DNA from 3 places in the Acidovorax sp. K2F genome. Region 3 is predicted to be linked to each of the others. Evidence: predicted binding sites of a transcription regulator. Region 3 holds the regulator's gene; each other region holds the start of a gene.

Region 1 (3,256 bases), on a different contig from region 3:
CCCGCAAATCACGCTGCACTTTGTGCCCTATGTGCACAGCTACGACTTCACCCGCCCCGAGCTGGACTGCGCCATCCTGTTCGGCGACGGCCACTGGCCCGGCGCGCACGCCCATCACATCACGGGCAACGAGGTGGCGCTGATCGCCCCCCGCACCAAGGTGGCCGACTGGCCCATCCACACCCCGCGCGATGTGGCCCGCTACACGCTGCTGCGCCACGTGACCGTGCCCGAGGCGTGGTTGCGCTGGAGCGAGACGCACGGGGTGGAGGGCCTCGTCGACCCGCTGGCCGGGCCACAGTTCGACCAGTTCCAGACCATGATCCGCGCCGTGATGGCAGGCATGGGCCTGGCGCTGGTGCCGCGCTGTCTGGTGCAGGATGAAATCACGGCAGGCCTGGTGCGCGAGCCCCTGCCCGACGCCGACCTGCGCGGCGGTTACCGGAGTGATGTGGGCTACTGGTTCTGCTACCCCGAAGGCCGCACGCAGCTGCACGCGCTGCAGTGCTTCAGGGAATGGCTGCTGGCGTGCGCCGAGCCGATGGGGGCTCAGGCACCCGTATCGCCGCCCGCATAGGCCTCCAGCCCAATGGCCACCACGGTGGCCACGTCATGGCCCACTTCGTCGCGGAACTCCGCCTCGGCCTGCGCCACGGCATCCCGGAACGCTTGCAGCCACGCCAGGCCGGTGGGCGTGAAGCACACGCGGCGCGCCCGCGCATCCAGCGGGTCGGCCTCGCGCGTGACCAGCCCCCATGCCTCGCACTGGTCCACCAGGTTGGCCATGGCCTGCTTGGTCATGCCCGCGCGTTGGGCCAGATCGGTCAACCGGTCGCCCTGCAAGGCCAGGTGCCGGGTGATGTGCACGTGTGCAGCCGTCACCTGGTCGCGTGCCGCCAGGTTGGACAGCGCCAGCGGCACCTCCACATTGCGCGCCATGAGCTGCAGTACCCGCGCGTCGAAGCGGCGCAGGGCGCTGCCCATCAGGCGGCCCAGGTGGGTCTGGCGCCAGCGGTCGTCAGGCACCGGGGCGGGCGTGGCAAGGGGGGCGGCTGGAGAAAAATCGGGCATTCGATATTGTCAGGCAAACTGACTAAAAATCGCTTTATCTGGATTTCATTGCTCGCATAAACTACTGTTCAAGCATCCAGCCTGTGATTAACCGCAGAGCAATGCAAGCATCCAACCTGTTGTTTTTCAAGGAGTTTCTCATGGACGTCGCAGTCAAAGGCACTAACCCCGCATTGCCCGTGAACACGGAAAAGGCCAAGGCTCTGGCCGCCGCGCTCGCCCAGATCGAGAAGCAATTCGGCAAGGGCACGATCATGCGCCTCGGTGAAGGCGAGGTGATCGAGGACATCCAGGTCGTCTCCACCGGCTCGCTGGGCCTGGACATTGCGCTGGGCGTGGGCGGCCTGCCCCGTGGCCGTGTGGTCGAAATCTATGGCCCGGAATCGTCGGGCAAGACCACGCTCACGCTGCAGGTGATTGCCGAAATGCAAAAGCAAGGCGGCACCTGCGCGTTTGTCGACGCAGAGCACGCCCTGGATGTGCAGTACGCCCAGAAGCTGGGTGTGCAGCTGTCCGACCTGCTAATCAGCCAGCCTGACACCGGCGAGCAGGCGCTGGAAATCGTGGACAGCCTGGTGCGCTCCGGCGCCGTGGACCTGATCGTGGTGGACTCGGTGGCTGCGCTCACGCCCAAGGCCGAAATCGAAGGCGAGATGGGCGACGCCCTGCCCGGTCTGCAAGCCCGCCTGATGAGCCAGGCGCTGCGCAAGCTCACCGCCACGATCAAGAAGACCAACTGCATGGTCATCTTCATCAACCAGATCCGCATGAAGATCGGCGTGATGTTCGGCTCGCCCGAAACGACGACCGGCGGCAATGCGCTCAAGTTCTACGCCTCGGTGCGCCTCGACATCCGCCGCACCGGCACGATCAAGAAGGGCGACGAAGCCATCGGCAACGAGACCAAGGTCAAGGTGGTCAAGAACAAGGTGAGCCCGCCCTTCAAGACGGCCGAGTTCGACATCCTGTTCGGTGAAGGCATCAGCCGCGAGGGCGAGATCATCGACATGGGCGTGACGGCCAAGATCGTGGAAAAGAGCGGTGCCTGGTACGCCTACAACGGCGAAAAGATCGGCCAGGGCCGTGACAACGCGCGTGAGTTTTTGCGCGAGAACCCCGACCTGGCCCGCGAGATTGAGAACAAGGTGCGTGAAGGCCTGGGCATTGCGCTGCTGCCTGGCGCACTGCAGGCCCCAGCAGCGGCTGCAGACGAGTGATTTCCGGTTTTTGAAGCTAAATAGCCTGCAGGCGCTCATATCATATGCGTCTGTAGCTATTGAAAATATAGCATTTGGTCAGTCATGGGATTCACTGCGCTCTCGCTCAAGGGCCGTGCGCTGCGGCTACTGAGCCAGCGGGAGCATTCGCGCGCCGAGCTGCAGCGCAAGCTCGCGCCGCATGTGCAAGAGGGCGAAGACCTGGAGGCTGTGCTGGACGACCTGCAGGCCAAGGACTTCATCAGCGAAGCCAGGGTGGTGGAGTCGGTGTTGCACCGGCGCGCAGTGCGTCTGGGTGCATCGCGCATCCGGCAGGAGCTGCAGTCCAAGGGGCTGGGCGCAGAGGCTGTGCAGCAAGCAGTGGCCCAGCTGCAGGGCAGCGAACTGGAGCGTGCCCGCGAGGTGTGGCGCCGCAAGTTTGGCGAGCCCGCCGCAGATCCGCAAACCCGCGCCAAGCAGATGCGGTTTTTGCTGGTGCGGGGGTTCTCAGGCGATGTGGCGCGGCGCGCGGTGCTGGGCGCCGATGCGTCTGACGAGGGCTGACCGCAACGCCAACAAGCGGGGCATCGGTCCCGCTTCCTGATGCGCTCTGAGGTGTTTACACGCCCAGCATCAATTGCAGGTTCTGCACTGCAGCGCCACTGGCGCCCTTGCCCAGGTTGTCCAGGCGCGCGATGACCACGGCCTGCCGGTACTGCTCGTTGGCAAACACGCGCAGCTCCAGCTTGTTGGTGTCGGTCAGCGTGTCGGCGGCCAGCTTCAAATCGTCGGTGGGGGGCAGCACGCTGACCCATTGTTCTGGCGTGTTGGTGCGGCTGTAGTGGCTGGCCAGCACGTCGTGCAGGTCGCTGGCCTTGGGGGCTCCTGGCAGCAGGTCCAGGTGCAGCGGCAACTGCACCAGCATGCCCTGGCGGAAGTTGCCCACCGCAGGGATGAACACCGGGCGGCGTGTGAGCCCGGTGTAGCGC
Region 2 (3,256 bases), on a different contig from region 3:
ATGCCCAGCCAGCCGGGGCGGGCCCGCAGGGGCAGGGTCAAGGACAAGGAGGGCAAAGACAACATGGCGCGATTGTGACCGTGGAGCCGCTGGGGCGCAGGGCTCAGGTATAGCCGTGCGCCGGCCCAGGCGATGTCAGACGGGGCGCCAAGGCGACGGCTGGGCCTTGCACCAGGCGTGGTGCCGGGCCCGGGCCGCCGCCGGTTGGGCTGGCTACCAGCTCACTTCGCGGTCGGGCGTGGCGCTGATCTTGTGGATGCTCAGGTCGGCGCCGTCAAACTCTTCTTCCTGTGTCAGGCGGATACCCACCGTCTGCTTGAGGATGCCGTACACCGCCACGCCGCCAACCAGGGCCCAGAGCACGCCCAAGCCGGTGCCGATGAGCTGGGCCGACAGGCTGACCCCGCCCAGCCCGCCCAACGCCTTGCTGCCAAAGATACCCGCAGCCAGTCCGCCCCAAGTGCCGCACAGCCCGTGCAGCGGCCATACGCCCAGCACGTCGTCGATCTTCCATTTGTTTTGCGTCAGGGTGAACATCAGCACAAAAATGGCCCCGGCCACCGCGCCGACCACCAGCGCACCCAGCGGGTGCATGAGGTCCGAGCCCGCACACACGGCCACCAGACCCGCCAGCGGGCCGTTGTGCACAAAGCCGGGGTCGTTCTTGCCCAGCACCAGGGCGGCCAGCGTGCCGCCCACCATGGCCATCAGCGAGTTCACCGCGACGAGGCCCGAAAGCTTGTCCACGGTCTGCGCGCTCATCACATTGAAGCCGAACCAGCCCACCACCAGCACCCAGGCGCCCAGCGCCAGGAACGGGATGTTGGACGGCGGGTGGGCCGAGATCGCACCGTCCTTGCGGTAGCGGTTGGCGCGAGAGCCCAGCAGGATCACCGCCGGCAACGCAATCCAGCCGCCCATGGCGTGCACCACCACCGAGCCCGCAAAGTCGTGGAACTCTTCGCCCGTCAGCGCCTTGATCCAGCCCTGCACGCCAAAATGCTGGTTCCAGGCAATACCCTCAAAAAACGGGTACACAAAGCCCACGATGACTGCTGTTGCCAGCAGTTGCGGCCAAAACTTGGCGCGCTCCGCGATGCCGCCCGACACAATGGCTGGAATGGCTGCCGCAAACGTGAGCAAGAAGAAGAACTTGACCAGCGCATAGCCGCTTTGCTGCGCCAGCGATTCGGCACCGATGAAGAAATGCGTGCCGTAGGCCACTGTGTAGCCGACCACAAAATAGACCACCGTGGACACCGAAAAGTCCACCAGGATCTTGACCAGCGCATTCACCTGATTCTTTTTGCGGACTGTGCCCAGCTCCAGAAACGCAAACCCGGCGTGCATGGCCAACACCATGATCGCCCCGAGCAAGATGAACAAGGCATCTGTGCCCTGTTTGAGTGCTTCCATAACGTCCTCGCGATAGTGATTGATCGACTCTGGTGCGTTTTCATCCGACGCCACAGATTTGCACCAAGTTGAAGCAAGAAGTGCGCCAGGAGTTGGTGCAAGGCTTTGCACCGAATTGGGGCTTTGCCAGAGGGTGGGTTTGTAGGTGGCGGACAAATACTGTATAAATAAACAGTTTTATCGTGCATGCTGCTCCACCACTCGATCGCCATGAGTTCACTTGACCCTCCCGACGACGACCTGCCTGCACGGCCGCAGGACATCCGCATTCCGCTGCAGGCCATCCGCGGGCGCGGTGCCGCCACGGCCATGGCCCACCGCTTTGCCAAAGACCAGCGCGAACGTGCGGATGATGGGTGGAACCATCCGCGCGCCCTTGGCAGGGCCGAGGGCGTGGAGCAGGGTGGCACGGGTACGGCTGAGGGTGGCAGCCCGAACGGCAGGGGGGCTGAAGAGGGTGATGCATGGGGCGGGGGCGACGAGGGAGCCTGCGCCAGCCCCTCACCCGCCACCCGCGTGCATTTCGAGACGGCACGCAGCGCCATCTGCGCCAACGACTCGCCAGACATCTTTTTTGAACTCTCGGTCAACCCCTACCGGGGCTGCGAGCACGGCTGCATCTACTGCTACGCCCGTCCCACACACAGCTACCTCAATTTTTCGCCCGGGCTCGACTTTGAGACGCAGATCGTGGCCAAGCACAACGTGGCGCAGGTGTTGTGTCAAGAGCTTGCACAGCCGCGTTACGTGCCGCGTTTGCTCAACATCGGCTCCGCCACCGACTGCTACCAGCCCGTGGAGCGTGACCTGAAGCTCACGCGCAGCGTGATCGAAGTGATGCGCGAGGCGCGCCACCCGTTTTCGCTGATCACCAAATCCAGCGGCGTGGAGCGCGACCTGGACCTGCTCGCCCCGCTGGCAGCGCAGCGCTTGGCGGCGGTGTACATCACCATCACCACACTCGACGCTGCGCTGGCTCGCCGCATGGAACCCCGCGCCGCCGCGCCCCACCGGCGCCTGCGCACCATCCGTGCGCTGGCCGAGGCGGGTGTGCCGGTGGGCGTGAGCGTGGCGCCCCAGATCCCGTTCATCACCGAAGACATGGAGCAGGTACTGGAGGCCGCACGCGAGGCCGGTGCGCGCACCGCGTTCTACACTGTGCTGCGGCTACCGTGGGAGCTGGATGCATTGTTTCGAGAGTGGCTCGCCGTGCACTACCCGCAGCGTGCAGCGCGCGTCATGGCCCGGGTGCAAGACCTGCACCCCCTGACCGGGGCCCAGCGCGCAGCCGGCAAGACCTATGACAGCGACTTTGCCACCCGCATGAAAGGCAGCGGGCTCTGGGCCGACCTGCTGCGCCAGCGGTTTGCCAACATCTGCCGCCGCCTGGGGCTCAACCGGGAGCGCGAGGGGCTGGACCTGGGGCAGTTCAGGCCAGGGCTGCTGAAAGGGCAGGGGAGCCTCTTCTAGATCCCGTGCCCTTCTCCTTGCACTTTGCACTGCGCGCCGCAGGCCGCAATGCGTTGCCTCGTCAGCCCCCCCACACCCGCTGTACCACCTGCGTGTACAGCGGAATACCCACCAGGATGTTCAGCGGAAACGTCACCCCCAGCGAGAGGCTCACATACAGCGACGGGTCGGCTTCGGGGATGGCATAGCGCACCACGGCAGGCACCGCGATGTAGGACGCGCTGGCGGCCAGCACCATGAGCAGCACGGCATCCCCCGTGGGCACCTGCAGCAGCCAGGCCAGCGCCAGGGCCAGACTGGCGTGCGTCAGCGGCCCCAGCACCGCGTAAGCCAGCAGCCATGGCGACTGCTTGCGCACCGCAGGCAGGTT
Region 3 (3,256 bases):
TGAGTGCTGCATGAGCCCCGTGGACGCACTTCTTGCCCTGCGCGTGCACGGAAGTCCGGACTCAGAGAGTGCCATGCACCACGACTGCTGCAGCTCGGTGCAGAGTTTTGGACCTGCCGGTGCCCCGGTGTTAGACGTTTGCGGATCGAGCACTGCCTGACATTGCCGCAGCCTTGGTGCGCGGGGCGTAGAAGAGGGCTTGGCGCTCGTGGCGCCTGCTGCGCTCTGCGAATCAGGCCCGGAGCGCCTCGGATGCTGCCAGGCGGTCCAGCTCTGCGCACACATCGGCCATTCGGCCGGCAATTACCAGGCGGCAGGTGCCTGCGTCAGAGGCCCGGCGCAGCACCCGGGTGGATTGTGGTGGGCAGTTATCTGCACCCACTGACGCCAAAAAGGCCTGACGTTTGCTGCCGGCCATGTGTGTTGGCAGGAAGGAGCGGTGGGTGGCAGCGGATCTGGTCGGGCTTTCTGGCGTTCGTACTGGAGGTTTGGCGGTAAAGGGCCAATTTCCGCGCAATGGACGTTGTGCCAGTGGCTCTGTGGAGTTGCTGGGGACCAGGGTTTGGGCGTCGTCGCTGCGGGAGGCCGATGCTGGGGCGTTGCCTGGCCTGGCATGTCTCATGCCGACTGGCAGTGCCTGCAGGTCCAGTCGGTCTTTGGGTGCACTGGCTGGGTTGGCAAGCAGCTTTTTAAGACTGCGAAGAGGGTTCTGCACAGCAGACAGGGTGAACAAAGCAATTCCCATGTGAAAACTCCGAAAGTCGGGGGTTGAACATAGGCAGGATTGCAAAGTGGTCGAACACCAGTGCAGACAGACGCAGTGCGAGTTGATCCCTCGACCGTGCAGACAGCTGCTCCGCCGATCCATCAAGCATTGCGTGAGAGGCCTTGGCATTCAACGGGACCTGCACCGCAGGGCTGGTGAATCGGTTGTATCCGTTCACCAAACGCCCGCCACCCACGGTGCGGCCCCTGGGGCACACGCTACATCAGCATGGTGTTGCGGATAAGTCCCACTGCCAGTCCTTCGATTTCGAAGGGCTCGCCGGGCTGCACCACGATCACGGGATAGTCGGGGTTTTCGGGCAGCAACTCGATGGCAGTGGCCGTGCGGCGAAGTCGCTTGACGGTGACATCATCGCCCAGGCGGGCCACGATGATCTGACCATTGCGAGCCTCACGGGTGGACTGCACGGCGAGCAAGTCACCATCCATGATGCCGGCGTCGCGCATGGACATGCCCCGCACCTTGAGCAAGTAGTCGGGCTTGTGTTGGAAGAGGCTGTTTTCCACGCTGTAGGTCTGGTCCACATGTTCCTGCGCGAGAATGGGCGACCCAGCAGCCACCCGACCTACCAGGGGCAAGACCAGCTGCGACAGACCCGGGATGGGCAGACTGAATTGGTTGCCACGGGCTGCGTTGATGGAGCGCACTGTGTCTCCGCGCAAGCGGATGCCGCGCGAGGTGCCGCTGACCAGTTCGATCACCCCTTTGCGGGCCAGGGCCTGCAGGTGCTCTTCTGCCGCGTTGGCTGACTTGAAACCCAGCTCGGCCGCGATTTCTGCGCGGGTGGGAGGCGCGCCGGTGCGTGCGATGGCGGTCTGGATGAGATCCAGAATCTGCTGCTGGCGGGCGGTGAGTTTGGGGTTGTCGAGCATGGTGGTTTCCGGTGCAGGCGGTTACAGTGGCGAACAACTGTTTTTTAATCCAGTAACTGTATTTTTCACCAGTTTTTCGGAGTATGCAAGTGAGTGGGCAAAAAATTGTGGTTTTGGGCACCGGTGGCACGATCGCGGGCACCTCTGCACAGGCGGGAGACAACATCGGCTACACCGCGGCCCAGGTGGGGGTGGAGCAACTTCTGACGGCCGTGCCAGGCTTGCAGGCACTGGCAGGGGGCGCCTTGGCTGCAGAGCAGGTGGCGCAGATCGACAGCAAGGACATGGATTGCGAGGTGTGGCGCACGCTGGCACTGCGGTGCGCGCACCATTTGAGCGACCCGGAGGTGAGAGGTGTGGTCATCACCCATGGCACGGACACCCTGGAAGAGACCGCGTGGTTTTTGCACGAGGCGCTGGATGCGCGCAAGCCCGTGGTGCTGACCTGCGCCATGCGGCCCGCCACAGCCCTGACCCCCGATGGACCCCAGAATCTGCTGGACGCTGTGGCAGCGGTATTGGCACCCGGTGCCACAGGTGTGCTGGCTGTTGCGGCGGGTGAAGTGCATGGCGCACGGTATGTGCAAAAGGTGCATCCCTACCGCGTCAATGCCTTCAGCTCGGGCGAGGCCGGTCCTTTGGGATGGGTGGAAGAGGGCGTGGTCCGCTGGGCATGCAGTAGCCTGGTAGCGCATGTAGATCATGCCGATAGCGCTATGAATAATATAGTGAACGCTGTGGCTTGGCCGTGGGTGGAAATCGTCATGAACCATGCGGGGGCATCGGGCAGGGCGGTAGATGCGCTGGTGCGAGAGGGCGTGCAGGGCCTGGTGGTGGCCTGCACCGGCAATGGCACGATCCACCACGATCTGGAGGCTGCCCTGGTGCGCGCGCAGAAAGCCGGGGTGCGGGTGGTGCGCTCCACCCGCTGCGCCGAGGGACAGGTGCTACCCAAGCCGGGTGATGCGCTGCCTGCCTCGCAAGGCCTGTCGCCAGTCAAGGCGCGGGTCGCTCTGATGCTTGATTTGCTGCGGGCGGATTGATCGAAAAGGACTGCCAGCCGTGTTCACCGCACTCAAGACACACGCCTGGGCTTATCCCGCGCTCGAAGTCGTCCACATTGTGGGCATTGCGCTGTTGCTGGGCAATCTGGTGTTGCTGGAGTTGCGGGTGTTTGGGCGCGGTGCGGCCTTGCCGATGAAAGACCTCGCCCGGCTGGGTCTGACTTTGGCCGGGTGTGGCTTTGGATTGGCGGCAGCGTCGGGTCTGTTGATGTTTGCTACCCAGCCATCAGAGTTGCTCAGCAACCGCGCCTTTACCTTGAAGATGCTGTTGTTAATGCTTGCGGGCTGTAACGCGGCGTGGTTCCATGCACGTGATTCCCTCACGCGCCTGGACGGGCTGGCCCGCCTTCAGATGCTGGCATCCACCATGGTGTGGCTGGCGGTGGTGGCTTGTGGCCGCTGGATTGCGTATCTTTGAGATCGCCCCCTTTTCATCAGGAGTCTGTATGAGCCTGCAACGTCGCCATGTGCTGATCGCCGCCAGTGCCTTGCCTTTGGGGGTGCACGCCCACCATGGCTGGAGCAGTTTCGAT

What was found. The regulator LexA, encoded in region 3, represses DNA repair genes until DNA is damaged. The targets are predictions, from matches to a motif close to ACTGTATNNNNATACAGT.
Region 1: a site for LexA is predicted at 1,135-1,152, ahead of recA (recombinase RecA). Genes of this name have one in related genera too.
Region 2: a site for LexA is predicted at 1,575-1,592, ahead of N4G42_RS17255 (PA0069 family radical SAM protein). Genes of this name have one in related genera too.

Annotation. Positions count from the first base shown of each region.
Region 1 covers NZ_JAOBSQ010000059.1:178,751-182,006, reverse strand. The annotation lists gene N4G42_RS23615 (LysR substrate-binding domain-containing protein) at 1-577, shown strand, start outside; gene N4G42_RS23610 (MarR family winged helix-turn-helix transcriptional regulator) at 550-1,071, opposite strand; gene recA (recombinase RecA) at 1,212-2,288, shown strand; gene recX (recombination regulator RecX) at 2,373-2,831, shown strand; gene argC (N-acetyl-gamma-glutamyl-phosphate reductase) at 2,887-3,256, opposite strand, start outside.
Region 2 covers NZ_JAOBSQ010000045.1:52,727-55,982, reverse strand. The annotation lists gene N4G42_RS17265 (phospholipase D family protein) at 1-65, opposite strand, end outside; gene N4G42_RS17260 (ammonium transporter) at 214-1,416, opposite strand; gene N4G42_RS17255 (PA0069 family radical SAM protein) at 1,627-2,886, shown strand; gene N4G42_RS17250 (sodium-dependent bicarbonate transport family permease) at 2,948-3,256, opposite strand, start outside.
Region 3 covers NZ_JAOBSQ010000038.1:28,876-32,131, reverse strand. The annotation lists gene lexA (transcriptional repressor LexA) at 985-1,659, opposite strand; gene N4G42_RS14485 (asparaginase) at 1,743-2,702, shown strand; gene N4G42_RS14480 (hypothetical protein) at 2,722-3,141, shown strand; gene N4G42_RS14475 (DUF6152 family protein) at 3,170-3,256, shown strand, end outside.